2 regions of the Stenotrophomonas sp. STEN240 genome follow, and region 1 is predicted to be linked to the other one. Evidence: riboswitches for the same ligand, from Rfam matches in the RefSeq annotation. Region 1 holds a riboswitch; the other holds the start of a gene.
What was found. A riboswitch is a leader RNA that binds a small molecule or an ion and turns the genes downstream of it on or off. The one in region 1 is predicted to bind thiamine pyrophosphate.

Region 1 (15,556 bases):
AACTCGCTGGTGCGGAACATCACGCTGCCACGGATGGTGACTGACAGCGGCGCGGGGATGCGGTCCACCGTGCTGGGCACGTCGAACAGGCCTTCGTCCGGGTGGGTTACCGACAGCTCGAACGCCTCGGTGCCGGTGATGCGGCCGTTGGAGCGGCCCAGCGCGCCGAGCAGGGTGGCCGCGTCACTGCGGGTCAGCTGCGCCTGCTGCAGGCTGATCAGGCGCTCGCCCCAACCGCTGGGCTGGAGATTGGCTGCGGTGGCAGCCAGTACCAGATCGCTTGCGGAGCGCGCCTGTTCCACTTTCAGCTGCGCCTCCTGCTCGCGCACCTGGGCTTCGGACAATGCCTGTTTGGCGTTGCCAAGGCGCCCGTAGGCGTCGGCAAGCGCGGAACGGGCACTGATGAACCATGTCGCCGTCGCCACCAGGGCGAACAGCGAAATGGCGAAAACGATCAGCGACGTGCGTCGTGATTGCCTCAGGCGGGCGAGTAGGTTGGGCGCTTTCATGGCGTGATTACTGGTTCATCTTGTAGTGGGCGGTCAGCGTCAGAACCTGCTCGGTGTCAGTGCTCTGGCCAACCGTCGCCGCGCTGCCCTGGCCCGAGCTTGCGGACTGGGTGTTGTTGCCTTCCCACTCTTCGCTGCCGGCCGTTGCACTGCTGTTGGCGGTGCTGTTGGCGGTACGCGCGGTGATGCCGGCCTGACGGAAAGCACCCGCCTTCGGGTCGGATTTGCCATCGACCATCTGGTCAAGCGAGCGCGCCAGATCCGGAGTCAGACCGGTCACGACCATGATGTTGCCCGAGCCCGAACCGGTGCCCGGTGGATTCCACTGGAAGCAGACCTGTACTTCCTGCGGGTTGCCGTTGGTATCCAGATAGGCGTAACGGTCTTCGAAACCATCGCCACGGCCCGGCGGCAAGGTGATGCCGGCCTTGCGCATGATGTCGCGCAGGTCGGTGCCGGTGGCGGCCGGGGTCACGCCGGCGGGCAGGTTGCCTTGGCACAGGGCACCGGGCGACTGGGTGTTGCTCATGTCGCCACCGGAGATGGTGGCGCCGGAGGTCACGCCAGCACCGTGCTTTGCACCGTTGACCATCAAACGCGGCGCCGCCTGGTTGTCGCCGACCGGCGCACCGGTGCGCTGACTGTAGGTGTTGTATGCGACCACCCACTGGTCCATGAATTTCTGCTTGATGCGCGTGTACTCGGCGTTGCGCTGGACATCGCGGCCGATCATCACCGCACCGATGATCACGCCGATGATGACCAGCACCACGGCCATTTCGACCAGAGTGAAGCCGCCCTGGCGGCGCTTGGATCGCATTTGCATTGAAGAGCCCCTTGTGGAAGAACCTGAGTACCCGGCGCGGATGTGTAGCGGCGACGGATTTGTTTCAGCGGACTAGATACGAGGCCGGCGTAAGACGTGCGTAAGAGCGGTGCCTGGGCTATCGTCGAAACACCTCCACGTTGGCCACTGCCATGCTGCGTACTGCGCTGTTGCTCGCTCTATCCACGATGCCGGCGACGGTGCTGGCTGCAGACCGTGTCACCGGTCACGAATTTGCCACCCGTTCGGAAGTCATCGCGCCGCATGCGATGGCTGCTACCTCGCAGCCCCTGGCCACACAGATCGCCCTGGACGTGATGAAAGGCGGCGGCTCGGCGGTGGATGCGGCCATCGCCGCCAATGCCGCACTGGGATTGATGGAGCCCACCGGCAATGGCATTGGTGGCGATCTTTTCGCCATTGTCTGGGATCCCAGGACAAGCAAGCTCTATGGCTACAACGGCTCGGGCCGCTCACCGCGTTCGTTGAGCCTGGCCGAATTCCAGCGTCGTGGCTTGAAGGAAATCCCCGCGACTGGGCCGTTGCCGGTATCGGTGCCTGGCGCGGTCGATGGTTGGTTCGCTCTGCATGAGCGTTTTGGCCGCAAGCCAATGGCCGACAATCTTGCACCGGCCATCGCCTATGCGCGCAACGGTCACCCGGTGTCCGAGGTGATTGCGTACTACTGGGACCGCTCGGTGCCCAGGCTGTCGCCGTATCCGGGTTTCAAAGAACAGTTCACCATTGACGGCCACGCACCGCGCAAGGGGCAGATGTGGCGCAACCCGAATCTGGCCAATACCCTGCAGCAGATCGCCGATGGTGGACGCGATGCGTTCTACAAGGGTGCTATCGCCCGCAACATTGGTGACTACTTCAAAGCCAATGGCGGCTACCTGAGTTACGAGGATATGGCTGCACACCAGGGCGAGTGGGTGGAGCCGGTCAGCAGCAACTACCGTGGTTACGACGTGTGGGAGCTGCCACCGAACAGCCAGGGCATCGCCGCACTGCAGATTCTCAATGTGCTGGAAGGCTACGATTTCTCGAAGATTCCGTTTGGCTCGCCTGAGCACATCCACTTGTTTGTCGAAGCCAAGAAACTGGCATTCGCCGACCGCGCCCGCTTCTATGCCGATCCCGCGTTCTCACCGGCACCGGTACAGCGGCTGATTTCCAAGGATTATGCCGCGCAGCGACGTGCGCTGATCTCGATGGACAAGGCCTTGAAAGAAGCGCAGCCGGGCACGCCAAAGCAGTTGGAAGAGGGCGATACCATCTACATGACCGTGGCCGATGCCGACGGCATGATGGTGTCGCTGATCCAGTCCAACTACCGCGGCATGGGCAGCGGCATGGCTCCGCCCGGCCTGGGCTTCATCCTGCAGGATCGCGGCGAGATGTTCGTGCTGCAGAAAGATCATCCCAATGGCTACGCGCCGGGCAAGCGGCCGTTCCAGACCATCATTCCTGCCTTCATCACCAAGGACGGCAAGCCGTTCGCCAGCTTCGGCGTGATGGGCGGTGCAATGCAGCCGCAAGGGCATGCGCAGATTGTGATGAACCTGGTCGACTTCGGCATGAACCTGCAGGAGGCCGGTGATGCGCCGCGCATCCAGCACGAGGGCTCAACCGAACCGACCGGGCAGGCCACCGCGATGAGCGATGGTGGCGAGGTCAATCTGGAAACCGGGTTTGCCTATGAAACGGTACGCAGCCTGATGCGCAAAGGTCACCGCGTGGTGTTTGCCGATGGGCCCTACGGCGGCTACCAGGCGATCATGCGTGATCCGGACAGCGGCGTTTACTACGGTGCTTCGGAAAGCCGCAAGGATGGGCAGGCGGCGGGGTATTGAGCCTTGCTGCTTGGGGTTGTGGCGGGGGCAGAGCCAGAGCCAGAGCCAGAGCACCCCTCCCCAACCCTCCCCTTCGCTGCGCGAAAGGGAGGGGGCTGTTCTTGGCGATCTGCAAGGTTGCGGCGGAGCCGCTTCTACTCCCTCCCTTTCGCGTAGCGAAGGGGAGGGGCCGTTCTTGGCGATCTACAAGATGGCGACGGAGCCGCTTCTACCCCCTCCCTTTCGCGCAGCGAAGGGGAGGGTTGGGGAGGGGTAGCGCTTCGCTGCCGTCCTTGTCACCCAATTGTTCAGAAGCACTACGCAACTGGACGCCTGGCCAGCTGCACGCACCGCGTTGATTCACAACCCAACGCAGCTTCCGTCTACTTGTCCAAGCCTGACGAATGCTCACCCGCCGCACGTGCTTCTTCCTGCGCAGCCTGCTCACGCTCGATCCAGGCCTCGACAATGTGCCGCGTGCGCAGCGCAAGCCGGCGCTGGCGGTTGTGTTCGGCATCAAGCACCCGGTACAGCGACACCATCACCAGTACCATCAGCAACGCGAATGGCAGCGCGGCGATGGTGATCATGCCCTGCAACGCCTCCAGTCCGCCGGCGAGCAGCAACACGGCGGCAATAAGCGCAACGGCGACGCCCCAGACCAGTTTGCGTGACAACGGCGGGTCGCCGGCTTCGTCGGTGGACATGCTGGCGAGGACCAGCACCGCCGAGTCGGCCGATGTCACGAAGAAGATCACCAGCAGTACCAGCGCCAGCCCAGACAGCCAGAGCGAGGCGGGCAGACTGTCGAACAGCGTGAACAACACGGTTTCATAGCCATTGCCGAGCGCCTGCACCAGGTCCGCATGGCCGAACAGCTGCGACCACAACGCGGTGCCGCCGAACACGGAGAACCACAGGAAGCCCAGCAGGGTGGGGGCAAGCACGACGCCCACCACGAACTCACGCACGCTGCGGCCGCGCGACACACGTGCGATGAACGCGCCGACGAACGGTGCCCAGGCAATCCACCAGGCCCAGTAGAAGATGGTCCAGTCCGCGACCCAGGTGCTGCCGGAGAAAGGCGACATGCGCAGACTCATCGTCACCAACTGGTTGAGATAGGAACCGAGCGTGGTGGTGAAGGTGTCGAAGATGAAACCGGTGGGGCCAAGCACCAGCAGTGCGGCAAGCAGCAGTGCAGCCAGTGCCAGGTTGAAGTTGGACAGCCACTTGATGCCGCGATCAACGCCGCTGGTAGTTGAAAGCATGTACAGGACGAAGGCCACCGCGATGACCGTCATCTGCAGGGGAACCCCTGCCTTGACGCCAAACACGCGCTGCAGGCCGGCGGCGATCTGGATGGTGCCGAACCCAAGTGTCGTGGCCACACCGATGGCCGTGGCGACCACTGCGGCGATGTTGACCAGCTGGCCGAACCAGCCGCGATGATGGCGGCCGATGATGGGTTGCAACATGTCGCTGATCAAACCGCGTCCGTTGCGGTTGTACTGGAACCACGCCATCGCCAGCCCGATCAGTGCATAGATCGCCCAGGGATGAAGGCCCCAGTGGAAAAACGCATAGCGCATGGAGGCGCGCGCGGCGTCCATGCTCTGCGGCGGCAACCCTTCCGGTGGGCTGACGAAGTGCGATATGGGTTCGGCGGCGCCCCAGAACACCAGCCCGATGCCCATGCCGGCGGCAAACAGCATCGACAACCAGCTGGCGCGGGAGAAATCCGGTTCGGCATCTTCACCGCCGATGCGCAGGCTGCCAAAGCGGCCAAACGCCAGATACATCAGAAAGATCAGGGTCAGGAACACGATCAGCAGGTACATCCACCCTGCTCCGCGCACAACCTGGCCCAGCATGGCCTGGACCACGTCGTTGAAGGGCCCGGGGGCGAAGCCGGCAATCAGCACCAGCAGTGCGACCAGCGCAATGGAGACACGGAACACCATCGAGGAGCTTCTCCGATCAGGTGGGCGAGAGGAACTCGCCCGGGCCGGCAGGGCAGCCGGCGGGCGCCCCAGCAGGGGTCAGGAGGGCGGGCCGGCAATTGCCGCGCGGGCGGCGTTGGAAGGGCCCATGAGCGAATGCTATGTAATCTGGCGTCACGACTGCGTTAGCGCGCCGTCTGCGCGGGTGTGGCCCACGCAGCGCTGGGTTAATGCAGGGCCAGCTGCTGCGGTCTGTCGCACTGCGGTTAAACACGTGCATGCACGCCACAGCCGGCTTTTTGCCGGGTTGGCTTTCCCGCCGATTGCAGGTCTAATGGCGCCCGAAGCGGGGGTACCGCGGCCATTGGGTCGCGGTTGAGACATACCCTTCGAACCTGATCCGGCTCATACCGGCGTAGGGAAGCTTCGTGTGCTGCCAGCCGCTGCGCCCGTAATGGGCCGTGTGCGGGTAGCGTGCGCCTTCGCTTCGTTCCGCCATGCGAATCCCTCGCGTGGCCTTCGCACCCCGTGTGCGGATCGACCAGGACGAATGCCAATGAATGCACAGCCCAGCCTGCAGCAACAGGCCCAGCAACTCTCCGAATCCGTGACCCGGCCGATTCCCGGCTCGTGCAAGGTCTTCGTCAGTGGTTCGCGCCCGGACCTGCAGGTACCGATGCGCGAGATCGCGCAGACTCGCACGCCCACCTTGTTTGGCGGGGAGGAGAACCCGCCGGTCACCGTATATGACACCTCCGGCCCGTATACCGATCCGCAGGCCAATATCGATCTTGCCGCCGGACTGGCAGCGGTGCGTGCACGCTGGATCGAGGAACGTGGTGATACAGAGCAGCTTGCGGGTTTGAGTTCCGACTTCGGCCGTGCCCGCCAACACGATGCCAGGCTCGATGCGGTGCGCTTCCCGGGGCGCATGCTGCCGCGCCGCGCCATCGGCGGCGCCAATGTCACCCAGATGCACTACGCGCGCCGCGGCATCGTTACCCCGGAGATGGAATATGTCGCCATCCGCGAGAACCAGCGGCTGGATGCCGTGCGCGATGCCGGCCTGCTTGCACAGCATCCGGGGCAGAGCTTTGGCGCCAATATCCAGCAGATCATCACGCCCGAATTCGTACGTGACGAGATCGCAAGGGGTCGTGCGGTGCTGCCGAACAATATCAACCACCCGGAAAGCGAGCCGATGATCATCGGCCGCAACTTCCTCACCAAGATCAACGCCAACATCGGCAACAGCGCGGTGTCTTCCGGTATCGCCGAGGAAGTGGAAAAACTGGTGTGGGCCATCCGCTGGGGCGGCGATACGGTGATGGATCTGTCCACCGGCAAACACATCCATGAAACCCGCGAGTGGATCGTGCGCAATTCGCCGGTGCCGATCGGCACGGTGCCGATCTACCAGGCCTTGGAGAAAGTGGATGGCCGCGCTGAAGAACTCAGTTGGGAAATCTTCCGTGACACGCTCATCGAGCAGGCCGAGCAGGGCGTGGACTACTTCACCATCCATGCCGGCGTGCTGCTGCGGCATGTGCCGCTGACTGCCAAACGCGTTACCGGCATCGTTTCGCGTGGTGGTTCGATCATGGCCAAGTGGTGCTTGGCGCACCACAAGGAGAACTTTCTCTACACCCACTTCGAGGACATCTGCGACATCATGAAGGCCTACGACGTGTCCTTCAGCCTCGGTGACGGGCTGCGCCCAGGCTGCATTGCCGATGCCAACGATGCGGCGCAGTTCGGCGAACTGGAAGCACTTGGCGAGTTGACCAAGATTGCATGGAAGCACGATGTGCAGACCATCATCGAAGGCCCAGGTCACGTGCCGATGCAGCTGATCAAGCAGAACATGGACAAGCAGCTGCAGGAGTGTGGCGAAGCACCGTTCTATACGCTGGGGCCGCTGACCACCGATATCGCGCCAGGCTACGACCACATCACCAGTGCGATCGGTGCGGCGATGATCGGCTGGTACGGCACGGCGATGCTCTGCTACGTGACGCCGAAGGAGCACTTGGGCCTGCCCAACCGACAGGACGTGCGCGACGGCATCATGGCTTACAAGATCGCAGCGCACGCCGCCGATCTGGCCAAGGGCCATCCCGGCGCGCAGGTCCGCGACAATGCATTGAGCAAGGCGCGTTTCGAGTTCCGCTGGGAAGACCAGTTCCACCTCGGGCTGGATCCGGAGAAGGCCAAGGAATTCCACGACGAAACCCTGCCCAAGGACGCGCACAAACTGGCCCATTTCTGCTCGATGTGCGGCCCGCACTTCTGCTCGATGAAAATCACCCAGGACGTGCGCGAGTACGCGGCCGAGCAGGGTGTGGAGGAAGCGCAGGCGCTGGCGACAGGCATGGCTGAAAAGTCGGCGCAGTTCCGTGAGCAGGGCGCGCAGGTTTACCGCGTCGAGTAAGGCGGCAACCGGTAGCAGGGCATCCTGTCGGGTGCCCTGCTGGCCACTTGACGCCGGGACGGGTACGGACGTGCTAGCTTGCAGCCGTCCACACCAGGGGTCTGCCATGAAAACTCGCGTCATTGCACGGTTTTTCGTCGTCTCGTTGCTGCTTCTGCTGGCCGCCTGCGCCAGCACCCCGCGTGTCGCCAGCCAGGCCGATCCCAGCGCCGACTTCTCGCGCTACCGCAGTTTTGCGTTCTTCAGCCCGCTGGCGCTTGAACAGCACGGCTATACCACCATCACCAGCAACCGCATCCGTGCGTCGGTGCGCACGCAGATGGAGGCCCGCGGCTATGTGTTTGATGAAGCAAATCCGGATCTTTGGGTGAACCTCAACGCCTATCTGCAGGACAAGACCCAGGTCACCACCATGCCGGAAGTGGATTACGACTATTACTACAGCTACCGCGCGCGCAGCTATGTCGCCGTGCCCTATTGGCGTGATCGTACCGATGTGCGCCAGTACACCGAAGGCACCTTGAATGTCGATGTGGTCGATGCGCGGCAGAAGCGTCTGGTCTGGGAAGGCGTCGCGGTCGGCACGGTAGGGCGGATGAAGCCTGAGCAGCGGGGCGAGCGGATTGATGCGGCGGTGGCGGCGATCTTCGCCGACTACCCGTACCGTGCCGGGATGTCGGCCAAGTCGACGCCCTGACACCGGCTTCGGCCGGCAACACGCCCGCAACCCACCGCAGCATTGGCCAGTGAGCGAGAAGGAAGCGTATGTATTCGCGCTTGAGATGGATCGTCATGGCGCGCAAGCATCCCTCGGCCTGGCTGCTGGCGGTGCAGTTGCTGGGCGTGCTGCTGTACCCGGCCATGGAACATACCCCGGCCGGGCGCGCCTTGTTCGGCGTGTTTGGCATGGTGGTGCTGGGCCTGGCGGTGTGGGTGGTGCGGCGCAGCCCGCTGGGCATCTGGATGGCGTTGACGCTGGCCGTTCCGGCGGTGGTGTTCTCCATCGCCGGGGCATTGCTGGAACGGCACTCGCTGATTGCCGTGTCGCAGGTGTTCGAGTGCCTGCTGTACTTCTACACCTCGTGCAGCCTGATCGCCTACATGCTGCAGGACCACAAGGTCACGCGCGATGAGCTGTTCGCGGCGGGTGCCACCTTCACCTTGTTGGCCTGGGCTTTCGCGTTTGCTTATTCGGTCTGTCAGCACTTCTACCCAGGCAGTTTTGTCGCCACCAGCGAGGGTGATTTCAGGAGCTGGGTAGAGCTGCTTTATCTGAGCTTCAGCTTGTTGTCAGGGGTAGGCCTGAGCGACGTCGTGCCGGTACATCCGCAGGCACGCGGGTTGGTGATGCTGGAGCAGTTTGCAGGCGTTATGTACGTAGCTTTGGTGGTTTCCAGGCTGGTAGGCCTGACCATTTACAAGGCCGAGAAAACTGAACGCTAGATAAAAAAATCGCGCCATACGGCGCGAATCATGTAGCTGATTATGTAATTACGTCGGCGAGAGAGAGCCTGATGTCATCCACGTGCAGGCACGCGGGGAACGCCAGTAGAGTAATATCCATTTCAGACGAAACATTTGCTCTTTGCGTTGATGCCTTTTGCGGAACTTGGCGGCTTATAGGGCTTGAGCCCGGCGAGCTGGACACAGGATGAGTGTCCGCCAGCGACTTGATTGACCGCGATGGCACTGAATCTCACAGAAAAAAATAGCTCTGACCGACTGCGCGTCGGTGAGTGTCTGGTGGTGCTCTCCTCACGTGAGGTGCATCTGCCAGGGACACGCAAAACCCCACGGCTCACTCCCAAATCGGTAGGCGTGTTGCTGGCGCTTGCGCGTAATCCCGGGCAGGTCGTCACGCGCGAGGAGTTGTTCGCCGAGGTCTGGCCGGACACCATGCCGACCAACGACGTGCTTACCCAAGCCGTTACCCAGTTGCGCAAGGCCTTTGCCGCAACCGGTGCGGAGGAGGGCGCAGGTTATATCGAAACCATCGCCAAGACCGGCTATCGCCTGCTGGCGCCGGTGGCGTGGGAAGCGAGTACTGACGCGGCAACGATCGATGCGCCCACGGCAGGCGGAGTTTCCGTAGCGGAGGCCGCCGTTGCACCCGTGCAGCCTGGTGTACGCGGCAAGCACCGCCGGCTGCGTCGTCATGTATTGCTGGTGCTCGGTATCGTCCTGCTGCTCAGCACCGTGGTGATGGCCTGGTTGCTGTGGGGTCGTGCTGCGCCGGCAGCGCAGGACACGACGGTTGCCGAAGGCAATCGCGTATTGGGCAGCCCTGCGCGTCCGTATCGGCTGATCACCGCCACCGAGGATGTGGAGGTCAACCCATCGCTTTCACCCGACGGTGCCTTGGTGGTGTTCGCACGCGAGCGCGACAACCGCTCCAGCCTTTGGATACAAAGCGTCGGCAATGCCACCGCAACACCGCTGCTGGCCACGCCGACGGGCGCCTCGGACCGCTTCCCGGTGTGGTCGCCCAATGGCCGCAGCGTCGCATTCGCCCGGTTCCTGCCGCAGGGTGATTGCGAGGTGTTGGTGGTATCGGCTACCGGTACCGGCCTGCGCCGTGTCACCCGTTGCGATGGCACCGACATGCTCAGCTTTGACTGGGCGCCAGATGGCGGCAGCCTGCTGTTCGGCTCGATGACCGGGCGTTATGCCAGCCGTGGTATCCGCAGCCTGGACCTGGCATCCGGGCGCTGGTCCTCGTTGCAGTACGCGATGGGCGCCGACGATTTCGACTATGCACCGCGCTATTCGCCCGATGGCAAGAAGATCGGCTTTGTGCGCAATCCACAGGTAGGCGATATGTGGATGATGGATGCCGATGGCAGCAACGCGCAGCGCTTGACCGACGACGCAGCGGAGATCCGCGGCTGGAGTTGGCTGGGTTCGGACGAGATGGTGTTCGGCCGGCGCATCGACAGCGAATCGCGCCTGTACAGGCTGGATGTGGCTACCCGGCTGTTGCGCGACATGGGTATCGATAACGCGCAGAGCCCGGCGGTATCGCGCGGCGGTGGCAACCTGGCCTTCATGCGCAGCCAGTTCCAGTCCGGCCTGTTCCGCATTCCGCTGGGCGCGAATGGTGGGCCGCCGCAACGGCTGTTTGCCTCCTCGGCGCGTGATGGGCAACCCATGGTGTCGCCCGATGGCGCGCAGCTGGCGTTCACGTCCGACCGCTCGGGCACGTTCGCACTGTGGTGGGCACGTTTGAATGAGCCGGCTTCGTTGCAGGTGCTGGAAGGCGTGCGGCCGGAGGCGCGCCAGCCAATGGACTGGGCCGCCGATGGACGGCATCTGCTGGTGACCGGGCGTGATGCCGACGGCGCCCCCGGCATCTATGAGGTGGCACCGGAGGAAGGGCATTGGGTGAAGCTGGCCGTACCGGCGGCTGAGCCGCTGCAGGCGGTCTACGGCGCAGCGCCCGATACTCTGCTGGTGGTGGAGCGGGGCGATGAGGAGCGCATGACGTTGACCCTGTTTGATCGCAGCCAACAACCGTGGAAGCGGCTAGCTTCGCTGGAAGGGGTATCGCAGGTGCGCTATGACCGTGCCGGGCAACGCATCCTGTTCACGCGTCTGGCCAGCGGTGGGCTGTGGCAGGCGGCGCCGGACCTGGCGGCGGACAGCGTTGAACCAGTGCATGCCGAGCTGCCCAGCCGCTGGCGTTACCGCACCTGGGCAGTCGCTGCCCATGGTGCGGTGGAGTACCAGGACATCAGCCGCGAGTGCAGCAGCAGGCTCACCGCCATTGCCGGCGACGGGACCAGCCAGTGCCTGGACGCAAAGCGCTTCAGTGCCGGCAATGGGCTGAGCCTGGCGCCGGATGGCAGTGCGGTTTTCATTGCCTTGGCACTCACCGACAGCGCCGATATTGGGATGATGCGCATTCCCCTGCGCGCACCTCGACGGGTGATGGGCTTGGCTAAGTGGTTGTCGCCGTAAGGAAATTTTCCTTCGGAAGTTTTTCGTACGCTCTATCGGGAAGAATTCGGAGCATTCTCGCCGGACTTTCCTGACCAACGCCGCCAAAGTTGGCAAAACGTTCGCCCAATGAAGGCAAACGATGGTGTGCGACATGCGGCAGGTTTCGTGGGTGGATCGTGGTCAGTCGGTTTCGTTCGAAAAGCAGGCAGAGGATGGACCGCGTCCGGCCTGTGTCGGCGTGGCCCGGCTGGGCAGCCTGCAGACCTCCGGCACGGTATTCACGGTATGGCTGCAGCTGCGTGGCACCGCCTGGGTGGAATCCAAGGAGGGCAAGTTCCGCCTGCGTCAGCGCGAATGGATTGCCTTTGAAAAGGAATCGCGCCCGCTGATCCAGGCGGGCCGTGATGGCATGTGCATTGGTATCAGCCTGGATGCCGATGCGCTGCGCATGTTGGGCACCTTGGCCGACAGCAGCGTCTATACCGGACGTGGCCGCATGAGCCTGGGTGAGGCGCGGCTGGCGCTGCGCCTGTGGCGCGAAGCACAGGCGCCGGGCGCCACCATCCATCAGCTGCGGCCCTTGCTGCTGCATCTTGCCTCCCTGCAGCGTGACCTGGCCGGCACCGTGCAGCGCTGCCCGGGCCGCTCGCGCATCCGCAAGCGTCAGGTATTTGGCCGCATGCAGCGTGCGCGCATGTATCTGGAAGGCAACAGCCACCGCGTCGTGCGCATTGGTGAGCTGGCCGAGCTGACCAACTTCTCCAGCTGGTATCTGTCCAAGACCTTCCAGGCACTGTATGAAGAAAGCCCGCAATCACTGTCGGCGCGCCTGCGACTGGAACGTGCAGCGATGCTGTTGCGCGATACCGACATGATGATCGGTGAAGTGGCCTCTGCCAGCGGATTTGATAACTGTTGCAGCTTTGCGCGTGCTTTTCGTGCACGTTTCGGTGCATCCGCAACGCAGTACCGGGAGATGCCAATTGCGTTGAGGCCAGATTCGGCAAAGTTTAAGGATGGCTTGAGCAAAACCAAGGCGGCAGTACGAACGTAACGTTCAGGGGTGTTTAACACACCGCTAACTTTGTCGTTTGTTTTAGCTCTTTGGAGAGATTGATGAAGCTTCGTAATTCTGCAGTGCGGTTGGGCTTGCTCCCGGCCGGCATTGCTATTGCCTTGACCCCCTCTTTTGCGTCGGCGCAGGAAGCTGCTGCCGGTGCCACCACTCTTGATCGCCTGGAAGTCACCGGCTCGCGCATTCGTGGCGCGAACATGGAAACCCAGCAGCCGATCCTGACCCTGAGCCGTGAGAACCTGGAAAAGCAGGGCTTCACCTCGGTCGCAGACGTACTGCAGAACATGACCTCGGCCGGTTCCCCGGCAATCTCGCGTTCGGAAGCCCTGGCTTCGGGCGAGAACGTGGGTGGTTACTACATCGACATCCGTAACCTGGGCGCTACCCGCACCCTGGTGCTGATGAACGGCAAGCGTCTTGGCGCTACCTCGGGCGGTTACCAGGATCTGAGCCAGATCCCGATGTCGGCCATCGAGCGTATTGAAGTGCTGAAGGACGGCGCCTCGGCCATCTACGGTTCGGACGCCATCGCCGGCGTGGTCAACGTGATCACCCGCAAGCGTTTCGACGGTGCTGAAGCCCAGGTCTATCTCGGCCAGTTCGGCGAAGGCGACGGCGAGACCAACCAGTACTCCTTCACCATGGGCTCGGAAGGCGAGCGTGGTGGCATCACCCTGTCTGCCGAGTATTCGAAGCAGGATCCGGTGATGGCCAAGGATCGCTGGTTCTCGAAGGGCGGCGCCAAGGGCCCGAATTCGACCACCGCTGACTGGAGCGCACTGAGCCAGAACGGCACGTGGTGCGACCCGCGCGTGTTCAACGACTGCATCAAGCAGGAAGGCGAAGTAAACCCGGTTTGGCAGACGCTGAACCCGGGTGGCGATCCGAAGAACCCGAACGACTACCACCCGATCACCGGCGCCGAGTTCGCAAACTCGAACCAGCAGATGATGCTGCAGACCGGTATCGAGCGTAAGTCGGTCTATGTGAACGCTAACTACGACTTCACCGACAACGTGTCGTTCAACGCCGACATCCTGTACAACGAGCGCACCACGGACCAGCAGATTGCCGGCTATCCGTACCAGTCGCAGGCGTTCGACACCCCGCTGACCGCAGGTAGCGCATTCAACCCGATCGGCCAGGACGTCGAGTTCCGTCGCCGCCTGTGGGAAATGCCGCGCACCACCGAAAGCAAGCTGAAGACCCTGCGCTTCGCGCCGACCGTCAGCGGCTTCTTCGAGTTCGCCGGCAAGTCGTTCGATTGGAACGTCGGCGCGCTGTTCAACCGCAACGAGTCGACCAAGACCAACCACGGCGACATGAGCCTGATCGCTGCACGTCAGGCCCTGGGCCAGTCGTTCATCGATGCTGACGGCGTTGCCCGTTGCGGCACCTCGGCCAAGCCGATCGATGGCTGCCTGGCGTGGAACCCGCTGTTGCCGGCCGGCGTTGCTGGCCCGGGTTCGTTGGACAACAAGGATCTGCAGACGTTCCTGTTCCCGACCTTCACCACCACCGGCGTGACCAAGACCACCTCGTTCACCGCTGACCTGGCTGGCTCGATCGTGGCCCTGCCGGCTGGTGATCTGGGCTTCGCCATTGGCGTTGAGCACCGTGAAGAAGAAGGTCGTTTCGTCCCGGACGCATTCATGCAGTCGGGCGAGTACACCGGTCTGGCACAGACCACCACCAATGGTAAGTATGATCTGGACGAGGTCTACCTCGAACTGAACATCCCGGTGCTGGCCGACATGGCCTTCGCCAAGGAACTGACCATCAACGTTGCTGGCCGTTACTCGGACTACAGCAACTTCGGTGACACCGTCAACGGCAAGTTCGGCGTGACCTGGCGTCCGCTGGACGAACTGCTGGTCCGCGGTACCTACGCTGAAGGCTTCCGCGCTCCGTCGGTCGACAACATGTACGGCGGCACCGGCTCGAGCTTCGAGAAGTACACCGATCCGTGCTCTGTCGGCGTTGCCGGCTCGATCGCTGGCAGCCCTGCCTGCACCACCGCAGGTGTTGCTCCGAACTACGTCCAGCTGGGTCAGGGCCTGGAGCCGTGCACCACCTGGCCGTGCGCCACCCCGGACCAGTTCATCTCGGGCTCCAACCCGAACCTGATGCCGGAAACCTCCAAGAGCAAGACGGTAGGTATGGTGTGGAGCCCGCGTTGGGTGCAGGGTCTGGACATCTCGCTTGACTGGTACAACTACCAGATCAACGACATGATCATCACCGACAGCGTCGATCGCATCCTGCGTGATTGCTACGTGCTGGGCGATGCAGCGCGTTGCAACGGCATCGTGCGTGCTGCCGACGGTCACATCACCCAGCTGTTCTATGGCCTGGCCAACCTGGGTCAGATGGAAACCGAAGGTTACGACCTGGGTGTGAAGTACCGTCTGCCGGAACTGGCCATCGGTCAGATCAGCCTGGATTGGCAGACCACCTACGTCGCCAAGTATGACGAGCAGGGTCAGAATGCGGCCGGTGAGACCATCACCAGCGGCTTCGTTGGCAGCCCGGGTATCTTCCGCGTGCGTTCCAACCTTGGCGTCAACTGGGAACTGGGCGATTGGGGTGTCAACTACACCGCGCGCTACTACTCGGGCATGAACGAGAAGTGCGTCTCCCTGGCTGATGGCTGGTGCGACCAGCCGAACCGTTACCAGAACGGTGAGAAGGCTCCGCTGCGCAGCACCGGTTCCAACACCTTCCACGATCTGCAGGTGAGCTACAAGGCGCCGTGGGATGCGACCATCGCTCTGGGTGCGAACAACCTGTTCAACCACCGCGGTGCGCTGCAGTACTCGGCACCGAACAGCGATTACGCCTACTACGGCGGCTTCGACATCGGTCGTTACGTGTACATGAAGTACACCCAGCGCTTCTGATCCATCGAAGCTCTGTGATGCATGACAAAGGGTGGGCCGAAAGGCCCACCCTTTTTCTTTGCGCGGATCAGCGAAGACTGCGGTCGCATCACGGAAGT
Region 2 (15,556 bases), on a different contig from region 1:
CGCTCTTACAAAGACGCCGCCTCAGCGCAGCATGGCTGCGCTCTACCAACGCCCTGTCAGCCTCGCGGCTTACGCCGCCCCCACACGCTGCCAGGCCTGCATCGCCAGATCGAACGAACGCAGGCGTGCCGCAGGGTCGTAGATGTTGGCGGCCAGCATCATTTCGTCCGGGCGATGCCGCTCGACAAACGCAAGCAACCCTTCGGCCACCTGCTCCGCGTCTCCGACGATGCTGCAGGCCAGGGCCCGCTCGACACCGGCCTTTTCATGCGGCGCCCAGAACGCTTCGATGTCATCCACCGGTGCCGGGATACGCCCCGGCGTGCCACGCCGCAGATTGACGAAGGCCTGCTGCTGACTGGTGAACAGGCGCTTGGATTCAGCCTCCGAATCGCTGGCCACCACGTTCAAGGCAAGGATCGCGTACGGCTGCTGCAGGTGCTCGGAAGGCCGGAAATCACGACGATACAAGGCCAGCGCCTCATCCATGGCATCCGGGGCGAAGTGCGAGGCAAACGCAAACGGCAGCCCCATCTGCGCTGCCAGACGCGCGCTGAACAGGCTTGAGCCCAATAGCCATACCGGCACCGGAATGCCGCCGCCCGGCACGGCCTGTACCGTCTGCCCCGGCTGCACGGGCGCGAAGTAATGCAGCAGCTCGGCCACATCCTGTGGAAACTGGTCAGCGCTGTCGAAGTAACGGCGCAATGCCCGCGCCGTCGGCTGATCGGTACCCGGTGCACGGCCCAAGCCCAGATCGATGCGGTCCGGATACAAGGAGGCCAGCGTGCCGAACTGCTCGGCCACCTGCAGCGGCGAATGATTGGGCAGCATCACCCCGCCCGAACCCACGCGGATGCGCGAGGTGCCCCCAGCCACATGCCCGATCAGCACCGAGGTGGCGGCGCTGGCGATACCAGGCATGTTGTGGTGCTCGGCCAGCCAATAGCGGTGATAGCCCCAGCGGTCGGCGTGCTGGGCCAGTTCCAGCATGTTGGCGAAGGCCTGCTGCGGCGTGGAGCCCTCGCAGACCGGGGCCAGGTCAAGGATGGAAAGTGGAATCATGCTGCGGTCTCCATGGACGATGCAAAGGACATGGGGTTTGTCCTCGCATTCTCCATCCAGTCAGCGCAATTTCCACCGGGACACTGTTTTCCAGAGCCTGTTGCCGCCGAGGAATCAGGCTTGGGCTTGGGCCTGAGCCTCATCCTGGCGGTCCACCAGCGGCTGCAGCTGTGCGTCCAGCGCTACCCGCTCATCGAACACGAAGCAGCGGCCGTCATAGCCCTCGCCGCCTACTTCCTCGAAGTAGCCAAGAATGCCGCCTTCCAGCTGCAGCACGTTGTGCATGCCGTCGTTCTGCATCCACAACGCGGCCTTTTCACAACGGATGCCGCCAGTGCAGAAACTGACCACGGTGGCATCGGCCAGCGCCTCGCGGTGCGGCTCCAGCGCGGCCGGCAGATCGGTGAATTTGGCGATTGGCAGGGTCAACGCACCGGCGAAGGTGCCGTGCGCGAATTCCTGCCAGTTGCGGGTGTCCAGCATTACTACGCGCTTGCCATCGTCATCATGGCCCTGCCGCAACCAACGCTGCACGGTGGCCGGGGCCACGCTGGGTGCGCGCGGGTAATCCAGCGGCTGGCCGTCGTCGCGGCGGAAACTGATGATCTCGGACTTGAACTTGGCCTTGAGCCGGGCGAACGGCTGCATCTGGCTGTGGCTGTACTTGATGCGCATGTCGGCGAAACGCGCATCGGCCTTGAGCTGGCGGTAGAAATCCTCGATACCCTGCTCGCTGCCGGCCAGGAACAGATTGATACCTTCCTCGGCAATCAGGATGGTGCCACGCAGCTCCAGCGCCTTGGCGCGTTCATGCAAGGTGGCGGTCAACGCTTCGGCATCGGCGAGCGGGACGAAAAGATAGGCAGCGGTATTGACGATCATGGGCATAGTTTAAACGACGGCCCGCGCAGCGTTGTGCTGCAAAGGGACTAGCAGCTGTAGGAGCTGTAGGAGCTGAGGGAGCGGCGTGAGCCGCGAAGCTGATAGCGCAGGAAAAGCCCCAAAAGCTCACCCCTCCCCAACCCTCCCCTTGCCTGCGGCAAAAGGAGGGGGCACAGCAGCTGGCGCTCGTTCAGCCCCGCAGCAGGAAGAACGGCAGCAACACCAATGCCGCGGCCGCCACCATGCCCAGCAGTACCGCAACCACAAAGCCAGGCCGCTGCCGCAGCATCGAACCGAAAGTCTCGGCACTGCCATCACGCAACGCCGCCTGACGCTCATCACGCACACGCTGCCCGCGTTCAGCCTGATAGGTCGCCATCAAGGCCTTTGCGCGGGGTTGATCATCGTTGTCGCGCAGCCAGATGCCACCACTGGAAATGCCCCAGGGGCTGGCTTCGGTGCGGTACCAGGCGATGCTGTTGCGGTCGAGCAGCTGCCCGACCTCGAAGCTTTCGTCGTCACCGACATTACGTAGATTGAGCAGCAGTTTAGCCATGCCGCAATGATACCCGGCAGCGATGCGCTACCCTGCACGCCCCTTTCCAACGGAGCGCGCCATGCGTCGTCTGTTCATCCCGCTGCTGCTGTCCTTGCTGGCCGCTGGCTGCACCCCGCCAGGTCCGCCGCCCGGTGGCACGATTGCCAAGTTCGAACACATCGATACCCAGCCCGGCGCGGGTGCCGAAGCCGTGCCCGGCAGCAAGGTCACGGTGCATTACACCGGCTGGATCTACGACGAACGCAAGCCCGACAAGCACGGCGAGAAGTTCGACAGCTCGGTGGATCGCGGCGAGCCGTTCAGCTTCAATCTCGGCGACAAGCAGGTCATCCGCGGCTGGGACGAAGGCGTGGCCGGCATGAAGGTGGGCGGCAAGCGCACACTGATGATTCCCGCCGAATACGGCTATGGCAATCGCGGCGTCGGCCCGATCCCGGCCGGCTCCTCGCTGGTCTTCGATGTAGAACTGCTCGATGTCAAAGCACGCTGATAAAACGGTTGCCGTCATCGGCGGCGGCCCGGCGGGCCTGTTCGCCGCCGAGCGCCTGCGCGCTAGCGGGCTGAAGGTCAATCTGTACGAGGCCAAGGGCTCGCCCGGGCGCAAGTTCCTGATCGCAGGCAAAGGTGGGCTCAACCTCACCCATTCCGACCCGCGGCCGCTGTTCGACAGCCGCTACCGCGAACGCCAAGCCGAGGTCGGCGCATGGTTGGATGGCTTTGATGCCGACGCCCTGCGTCGCTGGGCTGCGGCGCTGGGCGTGGAAACCTATGTCGGCAGTTCCGGCCGGGTGTTCCCGGTGGACCGCAAGGCCGCCCCGCTGCTGCGCGGCTGGGTACGCAGGTTGAAGGAACAAGGCGTGCGCTTCCATGTGCAGCACCGTTGGCTGGGCTGGAGCGAAGACGGCAGCCTGCGCATGGCCACTGCCGAAGGCGAAATCAGCGTGCGCGCCGATGCCACGGTGCTGGCTTTGGGCGGCGGCAGCTGGCCGGAGCTGGGCTCCGACGGCAGCTGGATACCGGTGCTGCAGGCGCGCGGCGTTGATACCGCGCCCCTGCAGCCCGCCAACTGCGGCTTCGATATTGATTGGACGCCGCACTTCAGCAGCCGCCATGCCGGTGCACCACTCAAGCCGGTCATCGCGCACTGGACCGACCTGCAGGGGCAAGCACAAGCACTGCAGGGCGAATGCGTGGTGAGCAAGTACGGTATCGAAGGCAGCCTGATCTATGCGCTGGCCGCCGACCTGCGTGAAACCCTGAATCGCGATGGCGCGGTGACACTGGAGTTGGATCTGGTGCCCGGCCGCGATGAAGCGCGCCTGCTCGCCGACCTGGGCCGCGCCCGCAAGGGCCGCAGCTTCGGCGAGCACCTGCGCCGCGCCGCCGGACTGGACGCGGCCAAGGCCGGGCTGTTGTTCGAAGTGCTGGGCAAGGATGCCGGCAACGATTCTGCCGCGGTGGCGCGCACGCTCAAGCGCCTGCCGTTGCAGCTGGTGCGCCCGCGCCCGATGGCCGAAACCATCAGCACCGCAGGTGGTGTTCGGCTGGAAGCGCTGGACGATGGCCTGATGCTCAAGGCGCAGCCGGGCGTGTTCTGCGCCGGCGAAATGCTGGACTGGGAAGCCCCAACCGGCGGTTACCTGCTGACCGCCTGCTATGCCAGCGGCCAGCGTGCCGCCGAAGGCGTGGAGCGCTGGCTCCTGTAGTGCCGACCCATGGTCGGTAGTGGCCTCACCGACAACGCCGCTCCATGTAGGAGCGGCGTCAGCCGCGACACTGGCGATCAATCAGATTGCGAAATTGCGAACAAGCCGGCACCTCATTATTCCCGGCTTCGCGGCTTACGCCGCTCCCACAAAGACTGCGCTCAGCACATCTTGCTGGTACGCAGCGCCGCAACACGCGCCGGCGGGGTGAACGCAGCACTGCTCGCCTCGGCCCAATACTCACGGAATACCGTGTGCTCAGGCACCTTCTTCAGCAACTCGCCCGGCGCCAGGTAGCGGTACAGACTGGCCAGCGAGCGGATCTCCACCGGCGAGACCCGGCGCAGGATGTGCTCCGGGCCCAGTTCGGACGGATCGTGCAAGCCAGCCGCACCCAGCAGGTCGCGCAGCGCGCGCATGGTGTTCTGGTGGTAATTGAACACGCGTTGGCCCTTGTCCACCGGCTCCAGATGGCGCCAGCGGCTCGGATCCTGGGTGGCAATGCCGGTCGGGCATTTGTCGTTGTGGCAGCTCAGCGACTGGATGCAGCCCAGCGCGAACATGTAGCCACGCCCGGCGTTGCACCAGTCAGCGCCCAGGGCGATGGTGCGGGCGATATCAAACGCCGTGGTCACTTTGCCGGCTGCGCCCAGGCGGATGCGGTCACGCAGCCCAAGCCCAACGAGCGTGTTGTGCACCAGGATCAGCGCTTCATTCATCGGCACGCCGACGTGATCGATGAACTCGGCGGGCGCGGCACCGGTGCCACCTTCGGCGCCATCAACCACGATGTAGTCCGGCATCATCCCGGTTTCCTGCATCGCCTTGGCGATGCCGAACCATTCCCACGGATGGCCGATGGCCAGTTTGAAGCCGACCGGCTTGCCGCCGGACAGCTCACGCAGGCGCACGACGAACTGCAGCAGTTCAATCGGTGTGGAGAACGCCGAGTGCTTGGACGGCGAGACGCAATCCACGCCCATCGGCACGCCACGGGTCGCGGAAATTTCGGCGCTGACCTTGGCCGCCGGCAACACGCCGCCGTGGCCGGGCTTGGCGCCCTGCGAGAGTTTGATCTCGATCATCTTGACCTGATCGGAACTGGCGTTCGCGACGAAGCGCTCTTCACTGAAACGGCCGTTGTCATCTCGGCAGCCGAAATAGCCCGAGCCGATTTCCCAGACCAGATCACCGCCGTTTTCGCGGTGGTACGGCGAAATCGAGCCTTCCCCGGTGTCGTGACAGAAGCCGCCCAGCTTTGCGCCCTTGTTCAGCGCGCGGATCGCGTTGGCCGACAAGGAGCCAAAACTCATCGCCGAAATATTGAACACGCTGGCCGAATAGGGTTTTGCGCATTCGGCGCCAATCACCACGCGGAAATCATGATGCGCAATGGTGGTGGGTGCCAGCGAATGGTTGATCCATTCGTAATCCACCGCATAGGCACTGCGCAGCGTGCCGAACGGCACCACGTCCATCTCATTGCGCGAACGCTGGTAGATAAGCTGGCGCTGCTGGCGCGAGAACGGCACGTCTTCCAGGTCGCTCTGCACGAAATACTGGCGGATCTCCGGGCCGATCGATTCGAAGCCGTAGCGGAAGTGCGCCAGCACCGGGTAATTGCGCCGCAACACGCTGCGCCGCTGCAGCACGTCCCAGGTGCCGAGCAAGGCCATCAGTCCAAACAGGCCCACGCCCCAATACCAAGCAGGCCAATGGGTAGCCAGTGCCAGCGATACTGGCAGCAGAATCAGTGCCAGCACATAAACCAGATAACGATGCATTACCGTCCTCGACCTACACGGATGGCGGATTCTACAACCGGTCGTCCACTACTTGCCTCGGCCAGGCCGATTTCACGTCGTAGACCACCATGTCGGGCACACCCAAGGCGCGGATCTGCGCGGCATCGAAGGCACGGAACTGCTGGTGCGCCACCGCCAGCACCACCGCGTCGTAGATTCCCTGCCGGGGCGCCTTCACAAGCTCCACACCGCCCATGTCATGCGCATTGCGCGGGTCGGCCCAAGGGTCATAGGCATCCACATGTGCGCCGGCCGCAGCCAGCATCTGCACGAGGTCCAGGCCGCGGCTATTGCGCAGGTCCGGGCAGTCCTCCTTGAAGGTGACGCCCAGCACCAGCACGCGCGCGTTCTGCAGTGGTTTGTTTTTATCCTCAAGCAGGCCACGCACGCGGGTGACCACATGCGCCACCACCCGGTTGTTGACCTGACGTGCGGTGTGGATCAGATCCGGGTGGTAACCCACGCTTTCGGATTTGTGCAGCAGGTAGTACGGGTCCACGCCAATACAGTGGCCGCCAACCATGCCGGGCCGGAAGGGCAGGAAATTCCACTTGGTGCCGGCCGCTTCCAGTACATCCAGGGTGTCGATACCGAGTTTGTCGAAGATCAGCGCCAACTCGTTGACCAGTGCGATGTTCACGTCGCGCTGGATGTTTTCCACCACCTTGGCCGCTTCGGCCACGCGCAGCGAGGACGCCGGCCAGGTGCCAGCAGTGATGATGCGCCGGTACAGGCCATCCACCAGCGCTGCGGCCTCGGGCGTGGAGCCGGAAGTGATTTTCTGGATATCCGGCAGACGCCGCTGGCGGTCGCCAGGATTGATCCGCTCCGGGCTGTAGCCGCAGTAGAAGTCCTGGTTGAAGCGCAGCCCTGAGCCCTGCTCCAGCAGCGGCACGCAGACTTCTTCGGTGGTGCCCGGATACACGGTGGATTCGTAGATCACCAGATCACCGCGCTTGAGCACGCTGGCGATCAACGCCGTGGCGCTGCGCAGCGGTGCCAAGTCCGGTTGCTCATAGGCATCGATCGGCGTCGGCACGGTCACGATGAAAACATTGCGCGCGGCCAGTTCGGCCGCAGCCGAGGTATAGCGCGCATGCACCGCCGCGTTCAGCTCGGCATCGTCAAGTTCAAGCGTATGGTCGTGCCCGGCCTGGAGTTCGGCAACGCGGGCGCTATCGATGTCATAACCCAGGGTATCGAGCGTCTTGCCGAATTCAACAGCCAATGGCAGGCCAACATAGCCCAGCCCGATGATGGCGATCTGCGGCGCAGCCGCGGCGGTGATCTCGGCGCTCATGCCATCCCTTGAGGTTGCAAACTGGTGCCCGGAGCCGGAATCGAACCGGCAAGGCCTTGCGGCCGGCGGATTTTAAGTCCGATGCGTCTACCAGTTTCGCCATCCGGGCATCGCGATAGCGTGCCTGATTGCGGCCCAATTGTGAACCGCGAAGATGAGCGGCAGTGCCGAGCCAACCGCTATCTCGAACTCAGCCGATCGCCCGCGAGTACCGCGCAGGCTGCTGTGCGGCCTTCAGATAGCGGTCAAAACACATCGCTATCAGGCGCAGCAAGGGCCGCCCCTGATCCGTCGCGGCGACCACACCTTCGTTGTAGCTGGCCAGCCCGTCGTCCTGCAGGTGACGCAGCGCGATCAGTTCATCGGCGAAATACAGATCAAAATCCACCCCGTGGCGCCGTGCCAAGGCATGGCCATCGACCTTGCCGTGACACATCAGCTGCTGGATGAGTTCGGCGCGCAACATGTCATCGCTGTCCAGCTCCAGGCCACGCCATACCGGCACGCCGCCTTCGGCAACCTTGGCTTCCCACTCCTTGAGATCACGCGGGTTCTGGCTGTAGCTGCTGTCGATATGACTGATTGCACTGACCCCCAAGCCCAGCAGATCACTGTCGGCGTGGGTGGTATAGCCCATGAAATTGCGATGCAGACTGCCGGCTCGTTGCGCGCGCGACAAATCCTCTTCCGGCAGCGCGAAATGATCCATGCCGATGTACTGGTAACCGGCAGCCGACAGCCGCTCCACCGCCAGCCCCAACAGCGCCAGCTTCTGCTCCGGATCAGGCAGATCACGGTCCTGGATCTGCCGCTGCGCCTTGAACATATGCGGCAGGTGCGCGTAGCCATAGATGGCCAGACGATCGGGGCGCGCGTCGATCACCGTATCCAGCGTGCGTCCGAAGCCGGCCAAGGTCTGCAGCGGCAGGCCATAGATCAGATCCACGTTGACCGAACGCATGCCGTTGTCGCGGCAGGCCTGGATGATGGCCATCGTCTCGTCCACCGCCTGTATGCGATTGATCGCCTGCTGCACGGCCGGATCAAAATCCTGCACACCCAGGCTGGCACGGTTGAAGCCCAGCTCGGCGAGTACCGCGATATCGTCCACGCTGACCGAACGCGGATCCAGTTCGATGGAAAAATCGCGCGCACTGCCCTGGCTGAAATTGAACAGGCGGTGCAGGCCATCCATCAGCCGGCGCAGCTGCTCGGGCGCCAGAAAGTTGGGGGTGCCGCCACCCAGGTGCAGCTGCACCACCTCGCGCTCGCGCGCGAACAGCGGTGCCAGCCAGTCGGCTTCGACCAGCAGCTGATCAACATAGTGTTCGCCCTTGCTGCGGTCACGGCTGATGACCCGGTTGCAGCCACAGTAGAAACACGGGCTGCTGCAATAAGGCACATGCACATACAGCGACAACGGCCGGCCGGCCGCATTGCTGCGCGCCACCGCCGCGCAGAACTGCGCCTGCCCATAACCATCATGGAAGTGCGGCGCGGTCGGGTAGGAGGTATAGCGCGGCCCGGGCCGATCATGCCGGCGCAGCAGGTCGGCATCGAAGGTCCAGCCCAAGGCGTTGGAGGTCGTCGGCAGCGGCATGTTCATGGCTACAGCTTGCCCGCAACGCCAGGGCCCCGCCTTGAGCTGGATCAATCCAGCCGCTTCCTGAACAGGCGGGCCCAACTCCGTGTATCAGTGGAGTTAGAGAATCGGGAACGAGGGCGCGTGATAACGCCGCCAGATCGAGCCGGCAACGCGCGCCGCCGCCTCATCGGCCAGCGCCTGCATTGCCGGATTACCCAACTCCGCGGTGGTCTGGCTGAACAAGGCCAGCCAACGCTCGAACATTGGCCACTCCAGGCCGGGAATGGCCAGGTGCTTGGGCATCGGTGCGCCGTTGAAGCGCGAGGTCCCGCGCAGCAGTGCTGACCAGAAGTCCACCAACTGCTGCAGGTGCTGCTCCCAGTCGTGCACGCGCGCCTCGAATATCGGGCCCAGCACCGCGTCTTCGCGCACCCGCGCGTAGAAACGCCGCACCAGAAGCTCAACTTCCTGCTCACTGCATACATCCGGCCCTGCCCGCACCACCCACCTCCTGTTATTTGCCCAAACCAGCGCTATCGCCCCGCCCTGCTTGATCAGGATCAACGACGGCGCTCCGCACAGCCCCTAGCCTTGCAAACCGGGTTGCCAGCGGCGCCATGAAACCGGCGCTGCCATCCACCCAATTCTATTCCTTCGCCATGAGGCCCCCGGGAATCCACGATGACTGCCCCCGCCGAACACGACAGCCGCCGCGCGCTACCCATGATCCAACTGCTGGGCGCCGTGGCCTGGCCCAGCTTTTTTACCGCGGCGGTGATGTCGGCGGTGTTCTTCGCCTTTATCGATCCACTGCAGCTGCAGCAGATCAGCTTTCCGCACTACGTGATCAGTCGTGAGCTGGGCTATTCGCTGGGCTTTTTCATGTTCTGGGCAGGCACTCTGTGCGCCTGCGGAGTGACCGCGCTGCTGCTGCGCCCGGCGCGCGAGCCGGAGGAGTCCTTCGAATGAGGCCGGTGCGCAGCATCGGCGAAGCCAGCGCCAAGTCGTCCCGCAGCCGCGACAGCATCCGCCAGCTCACCACCACGGCGATGCTGGCCGCGTTTTACGGCCTGCCCTGGCTGCAATGGAACGACACTCCCTGGCTGCTGCTGGATATCGATGCGCGCCAGTTCCAGATCGCCGGTTTCCAGATGCAGCCGGAGCAGTCACTGCCGCTGCTATGGCTTGCCCTGGCGGCACTGGCCCTGCTGTGCCTGGCTACCAGCCTGTACGGCCGCCTGTGGTGCACCTATGCCTGCCCGCAAACGGTATTGACCCGCCTGTTCCGCAAGCTGACCGGCCTGACCGCCTTCAAGGGCCGGATGGCAGCGCTGGGGCCTCCGCTCAGGCAGGCCCTGTGGGCGGGGATCGCGCTGTGGACCGGGATCAGCTTCGTCGGCTACTTCACCCCCATCGCGGATCTGGTGCAGGGCCTGCTCAGCTTCTCGCTCAGCGGTTGGGAATGGTTCTGGATCAGCTTCTACGGCCTGGCGACCTGGGCAAACGTGGTCTACCTGCATGAACAGGTATGCAGCTACCTATGCCCTTACAGCCGCATACAGACCCTGATTACCGACACACGCACGCCGGCCATCCAATACAACGCCCCACGCGGCGAGCCACGCGGCCCGCGCGCGCTGGACAACGCCAGCGTGTTGCACCGTTCACGCGGGCTGCTCGACGCCACCACCGCCGCCGACTACGTGTTCCGTGCTGCGCATCCGGCGATCGCCGGCGCCATGCCCAAATTCAGCCCCGTGCACCTGGGTGACTGCACCGATTGCAGCGCCTGCGTTGCGGCTTGTCCTATCGGGCTGGATATCCGCAACGGCCACTCACGCAGCTGCATCGAATGCGGCAACTGCATGGATGCCTGCGACGATGCCATGGCCGCCAGCCACTACCCGTTGGACCTGATCCATCGCGCCCGGCCGATAACCGATGACGCGGGCGCCATATCTGGACTACGCATCAAGCCGCTGGTGTTTGCCGGCATCGCGCTGGTGTGCATCGTGCTGGCGGCACTCACCGCTACCAGCATTGCAGGAGCGGCGTAAGCGGCGAGGCTTACCTTGCTGGAATCTTTGCCATCCATGCAATCTATTGATCAGCCAGCTTCGCGGCTTACGCCGCTCCCACAAAAGCCTTGCGCTGACGATCTGCTTGCTTCGCGGCTGACGCCGCTCCCACAAAACTCTTGTGCTGGAGCCAGTACACTCGCCGCGCATGCATACCCTTGAAGATCTGAAAAACGGCTCGCTCGCCGGCGCCCACACCGTCCGCCTGGTAAACCAGGGCCTGACCGAATTCCCGCTGGCCCTGTATGCCTTGGCCGAAACCCTGCAAGTACTGGATCTTTCCGGCAACCAGCTCACCTCCCTGCCCGATGAGCTACAGCGGCTGCACAAGCTGCGCATCCTGTTCTGCTCCAATAATCCATTCACGCAGTTGCCGGCTGTACTTGGCGCCTGCGAGCAGCTGGAAATGATCGGCTTCAAGGCCTGCGCGATTACGCACGTACCCGAACGCAGCCTGCCGCCGCGGCTGCGCTGGTTGATTCTCACCGACAACCAACTCAGTGAACTGCCGGCAGCACTTGGCCAACGCCCGCGCCTGCAGAAGCTGATGCTCTCGTGCAACCAACTCACTGCCCTGCCCGATCTGAGCGATTGCAAGGCACTGGAGCTGCTGCGCATTGCCAGCAACCAGTTCAGTGCAATTCCAGCAACCCTGCTTGCACTGCCGAACCTGGCATGGCCAGCATTGGCCGGCAATCCGCTGACCGCCGAGGCCGAGCAAGCCGCGCTCGCCGATGCACATCACCACGCCATCAACTACGACGACCTGGAGATGGACGCACTGCTGGGCGAAGGAGCGAGTGGACACATCCATCGCGCCACCCGTAAACGCAGCGGCGAGGCGGTTGCGGTCAAGGTCTTCAAGGCGGCATTCACCAGTGATGGCACGCCACAGTCGGAACTGGCCGCCGGTCTCGCTGCCGCCGGCCACCCGAATCTGCTGGCGCCGTTGGCGGTGGTTGAAGGGCACCCGCAAGGCCGTCTGGCGGTGGCGATGCCGCTGCTCCCGGCGGTGTACGTCAATCTGGCTGGCCCGCCCAGCCTGGCCAGCTGCACGCGCGATATCTATGCGACCGATACACGCTTCACGCCCGCCATCGCCGAACGCCTGCTCGCCTGCATCCGCGCCGCACTCACCCATCTGCATGCGAACGGCGTACTGCATGGCGACCTGTACGCCCACAACATCCTGTGGAACCCGACCACCGGCGAGGCCGTGTTGAGCGACTTCGGTGCAGCGATGTTGAGCAGCATGTTGCCGCCCGCACAGCGCACGCAGCTGCAGGCAATCGAATGGCGCGCATTTGCGCACCTTGAAGATGAGATCAGCGCGCGAACCGGCATCTGACAGCAGGCTTTGCCTGCTCACAGGCGGGCGCCAACCTGCACCGCGCGCGCCACCTCCCTCTGCCACCCATAAACCCGTCGCAGAGGGGATTACAGCGCCAAGCCGCAGGTTGCAGGCGACCGGCAACAAATCGCGGAAAACAAAAAAGCCCTGATTTCTCAGGGCTTTAGTGCTTGCCTCATGGAGGCCTGGGTCGGAATCGAACCGGCGTACGCGGATTTGCAATCCGCTGCATAACCACTCTGCTACCAGGCCAAACAACTTGCATCGTCGAAGCGATACACCACCTCGACATGAAAAGACCCCGCTGCGGGGGCCCTTTCAGATTTGGAGCGGGAAACGAGACTCGAACTCGCGACCTCAACCTTGGCAAGGTTGCGCTCTACCAACTGAGCTATTCCCGCGTGGTGTGCCGCGCATATTACAGACTTCACCGATGATGCGCCAGCGCTTTTAACAATTTCTTTCACATTGTGCGGGTGGCTGAAGGGGCTGGGTGCGGGCGGTGCTGATGAGCCGCAGGGGCTGGGGCGGCCTGGACGCTTGTACGGGTGAGCCCTTTGCCGAGCATGGCTCGGCGCTACGATGCTTTACGGGTGAGCCCCCTGCCGAGCTTGGCTCGGCACTGCGATGCTTTACGGGTAAAGCCCTTGCCGAGCATGGCTCGGCACTACATTGGTGCCGTCTCCCTTTCACGCGGCCCGAAGGGAACTTGGTGGGCTGGCTTTTTGCTGGTCGCTACAACTGACGTACCATCGCGCCTCTCTCGCATCACCTGCCCCAGCCTGTCCTGATGATCCAGCAACCGCACCGCGTGCAAGGCCTCAACAACGATGAAGTGGCCGCTGACTGGCCCGCCATCGACGCGCCCGAGCTCGCTTGGCTGCAGAAGCATTACCCGCAGCTGCAAGCCGACAGCCAGCTGCTCTGGCACAGCCCGCGGCCGATGTCGGCCGCTGCCATCGTGCAGAGCGCGCGCGGCAAACTGTTCATCAAGCGCCATCACCGGCTGGTGCGCAGCGCTGCCTGCCTGGAAGAGGAACACCGGTTCATCCAGCATCTGGCCAACCATGGCGTGCCGGTGGTCACCCTGTTGCAGGGCAAGGATGGCCATACCGCCATCGAACACGGCGATTGGACCTATGAACTGCACACCATCGGCGAAGGCGCGGACCTGTACCGCGATGCGCCGTCGTGGACCTTGTTGACCGATATTGAACGCGCACGCGCGGCCGGCCGCATGCTGGCCACCCTGCACCGCGCCTCGGCCAGCTACCAGGCGCCGCAACGCAGCACCCAGCTGCTGGTCGCACGAGATGAGCTGATCCGCGCCGAAGACCCGATCGCCATCCTCAAGGCCGACCTGCCCAACCGCCCCGGCCTGGCCCGTTACCTGGCCCGCATCCCCTGGGAACAGCAACTGCAGCGCAACGTCCTGCCCTGGCACAAGGGCCTGGCCCAGCGCCTGCAGGCCGAGCCGCAGCTGTGGGCACATAACGACTGGCATGTTTCCAACCTGCTTTGGGGCACCGACCAGCACGCCAACGAAGTCAGCACGGTGCTGGATTTTGGGCTGGCCTCGCCCACCAGTGCCCTGTTCGACCTGGCCACCGCCATCGAACGCAATGCGATTGCCTGGCTGCAACTGGAACGCGGCAACGACGCGGTGCGCATCGATATCGCACTGGCCCTGCTCGAAGGCTACCGCCAGGTCCTGCCGCTGTCGGCCGAGCGCGTGCACCTGCTGGCCGACCTGCTGCCGATGGTGCATTTCGATTTTGCACTGTCCGAAGTGGAGTACTTCGAAGGCATCACCGGCTCGACCGCCAACGCTGATGTCGCCTGGCAACCGTTCATGCTCGGCCACCCGCAATGGTTCGGCAGTACCCCTGGCCAAGCCCTGCTGCATGCCCTGCACGAGGCAGCCTGAAGCAGGCCGGCTCGCAAATCGTTCGCATTTGTAGTGAAATGCCCCCTGAAGCGGGGGTGCCTGGAATGCCAGGCTGAGAGAGTCCCTTGGAACCTGATCCGGTTTGCACCGGCGTAGGGAGCTTTGAGCAGCAGTCGTAGCGCCGTCACCGGCGCTGCGCATGCACGCCTTCGCTTCGTCTCCCTTGTTGTCTGAAGACGAATCGAATGAACCGCTGCCTGCGCCCCACGTTGTTGTCCCTCGCCCTGAGCACTGCCCTGCCGCTGTATGCCAGCGACACCGGCCTCGATGCGGCCGCCGAACACTCCCCGACCGAACTTGCCGCCGTGCGCGTGCAGGCCCACCAGCCGGAAGCAGACAACGCCCGCGTCAACAGCTTTGGCAGTGGCGACTGGAAGAACACCCCGGCTTCAATGAACGTGCTGGATCGTGACCTGCTCGACCACCAGCAGATCCGCTCGCTGTCCGAACTGGCCAGCAATGACGCCTCGCTCGGTGATGCCTACGCGCCGGTGGGTTATTACCAGAACATCGCCATCCGCGGCTTCGCGCTGGACACCGCCACCGGCTACCGCTTCAACGGCATGTCCATTGCCGGCGAACAGCGCCTGGCACTGGAAAACCTGCAGTCGGTGGAAATCCTCAAGGGTGAGGCCGGCCTCGCCGCCGGCGTGATGGCGCCGGGCGGCATCATCAATTACGTCGGCAAGCGGACAGCGGAAGTGCGCACCCTCACCCTGGGCAGCGATTCCGAAGGTTCGCGTTACGCGGCCATCGACGTCGGCCACTGGCTGACGCCGCGCTTCGGCCTGCGTTTCAACGCAGCCTGGGATGACAGCAAGTCCTATATCGAACATGCCGATGGCCGCCGCAACTTCTATGCACTGGCAACCGACTGGCTGATCGGCGAACGCGGCAAGCTTGAAGTGGACGCCAACTACCAGACCAGCATGCAGCGCTCGGCCTCCGGCTATCAGCTGCTGGGGGGCAGCACGTTGCCGACCGGCGTGGACCGCGAGCACATGCTCGGCTACCAGCCGTGGCAGCAACCGGTGGGTATCGCCAGCACCAACATCACCGCACTGCATACCTACGATTTCAATGCCAACTGGCAATCGCGCGTTGCGCTCAGCCACAGCCGCACGGTGATCGACGACAACGTCGCCTTCGCCTACGGCTGCTACTACGCCGCGCAATGCGCCGACGGCAGCGTGCCCGGCAACTACTTCGCGCCCAACGGCGACTACGACATCTACGACTACCGCAGCCCGGACGATACCCGCCGCAACCAGGAACTG

Region 2: it holds a riboswitch for thiamine pyrophosphate, as region 1 does, so the genes downstream of both, ACVOKO_RS05660 (TonB-dependent siderophore receptor) here and thiC (phosphomethylpyrimidine synthase ThiC) in region 1, are expected to answer to the same signal.

What each region holds. Positions count from the first base shown of each region.
Region 1 covers NZ_JBRRBO010000010.1:56,471-72,026, forward strand. Annotated here, with positions in the region: gene ACVOKO_RS06665 (hypothetical protein) at 1-509, opposite strand, end outside; gene ACVOKO_RS06670 (prepilin-type N-terminal cleavage/methylation domain-containing protein) at 517-1,335, opposite strand; gene ggt (gamma-glutamyltransferase) at 1,488-3,191, shown strand; gene ACVOKO_RS06680 (BCCT family transporter) at 3,554-5,134, opposite strand; TPP riboswitch at 5,452-5,553, shown strand; gene thiC (phosphomethylpyrimidine synthase ThiC) at 5,670-7,544, shown strand; gene ACVOKO_RS06690 (DUF4136 domain-containing protein) at 7,651-8,241, shown strand; gene ACVOKO_RS06695 (ion channel) at 8,310-8,987, shown strand; gene ACVOKO_RS06700 (winged helix-turn-helix domain-containing protein) at 9,228-11,501, shown strand; gene ACVOKO_RS06705 (helix-turn-helix transcriptional regulator) at 11,635-12,537, shown strand; gene ACVOKO_RS06710 (TonB-dependent receptor) at 12,600-15,458, shown strand.
Region 2 covers NZ_JBRRBO010000008.1:71,206-86,761, forward strand. Annotated here, with positions in the region: gene ACVOKO_RS05580 (LLM class flavin-dependent oxidoreductase) at 70-1,065, opposite strand; gene ACVOKO_RS05585 (sulfurtransferase) at 1,180-1,947, opposite strand; gene ACVOKO_RS05590 (DUF6164 family protein) at 2,138-2,503, opposite strand; gene ACVOKO_RS05595 (FKBP-type peptidyl-prolyl cis-trans isomerase) at 2,565-2,996, shown strand; gene ACVOKO_RS05600 (TIGR03862 family flavoprotein) at 2,980-4,212, shown strand; gene ACVOKO_RS05605 (FMN-binding glutamate synthase family protein) at 4,374-5,996, opposite strand; gene ACVOKO_RS05610 (nucleotide sugar dehydrogenase) at 6,028-7,317, opposite strand; tRNA gene ACVOKO_RS05615 (tRNA-Leu) at 7,340-7,426, opposite strand; gene hemN (oxygen-independent coproporphyrinogen III oxidase) at 7,508-8,917, opposite strand; gene ACVOKO_RS05625 (group III truncated hemoglobin) at 9,020-9,406, opposite strand; gene ACVOKO_RS05630 (hypothetical protein) at 9,584-9,871, shown strand; gene ACVOKO_RS05635 (4Fe-4S dicluster domain-containing protein) at 9,868-10,959, shown strand; gene ACVOKO_RS05640 (leucine-rich repeat-containing protein kinase family protein) at 11,129-12,328, shown strand; tRNA gene ACVOKO_RS05645 (tRNA-Cys) at 12,510-12,583, opposite strand; tRNA gene ACVOKO_RS05650 (tRNA-Gly) at 12,657-12,732, opposite strand; gene ACVOKO_RS05655 (phosphotransferase enzyme family protein) at 13,122-14,258, shown strand; TPP riboswitch at 14,301-14,395, shown strand; gene ACVOKO_RS05660 (TonB-dependent siderophore receptor) at 14,465-15,556, shown strand, end outside.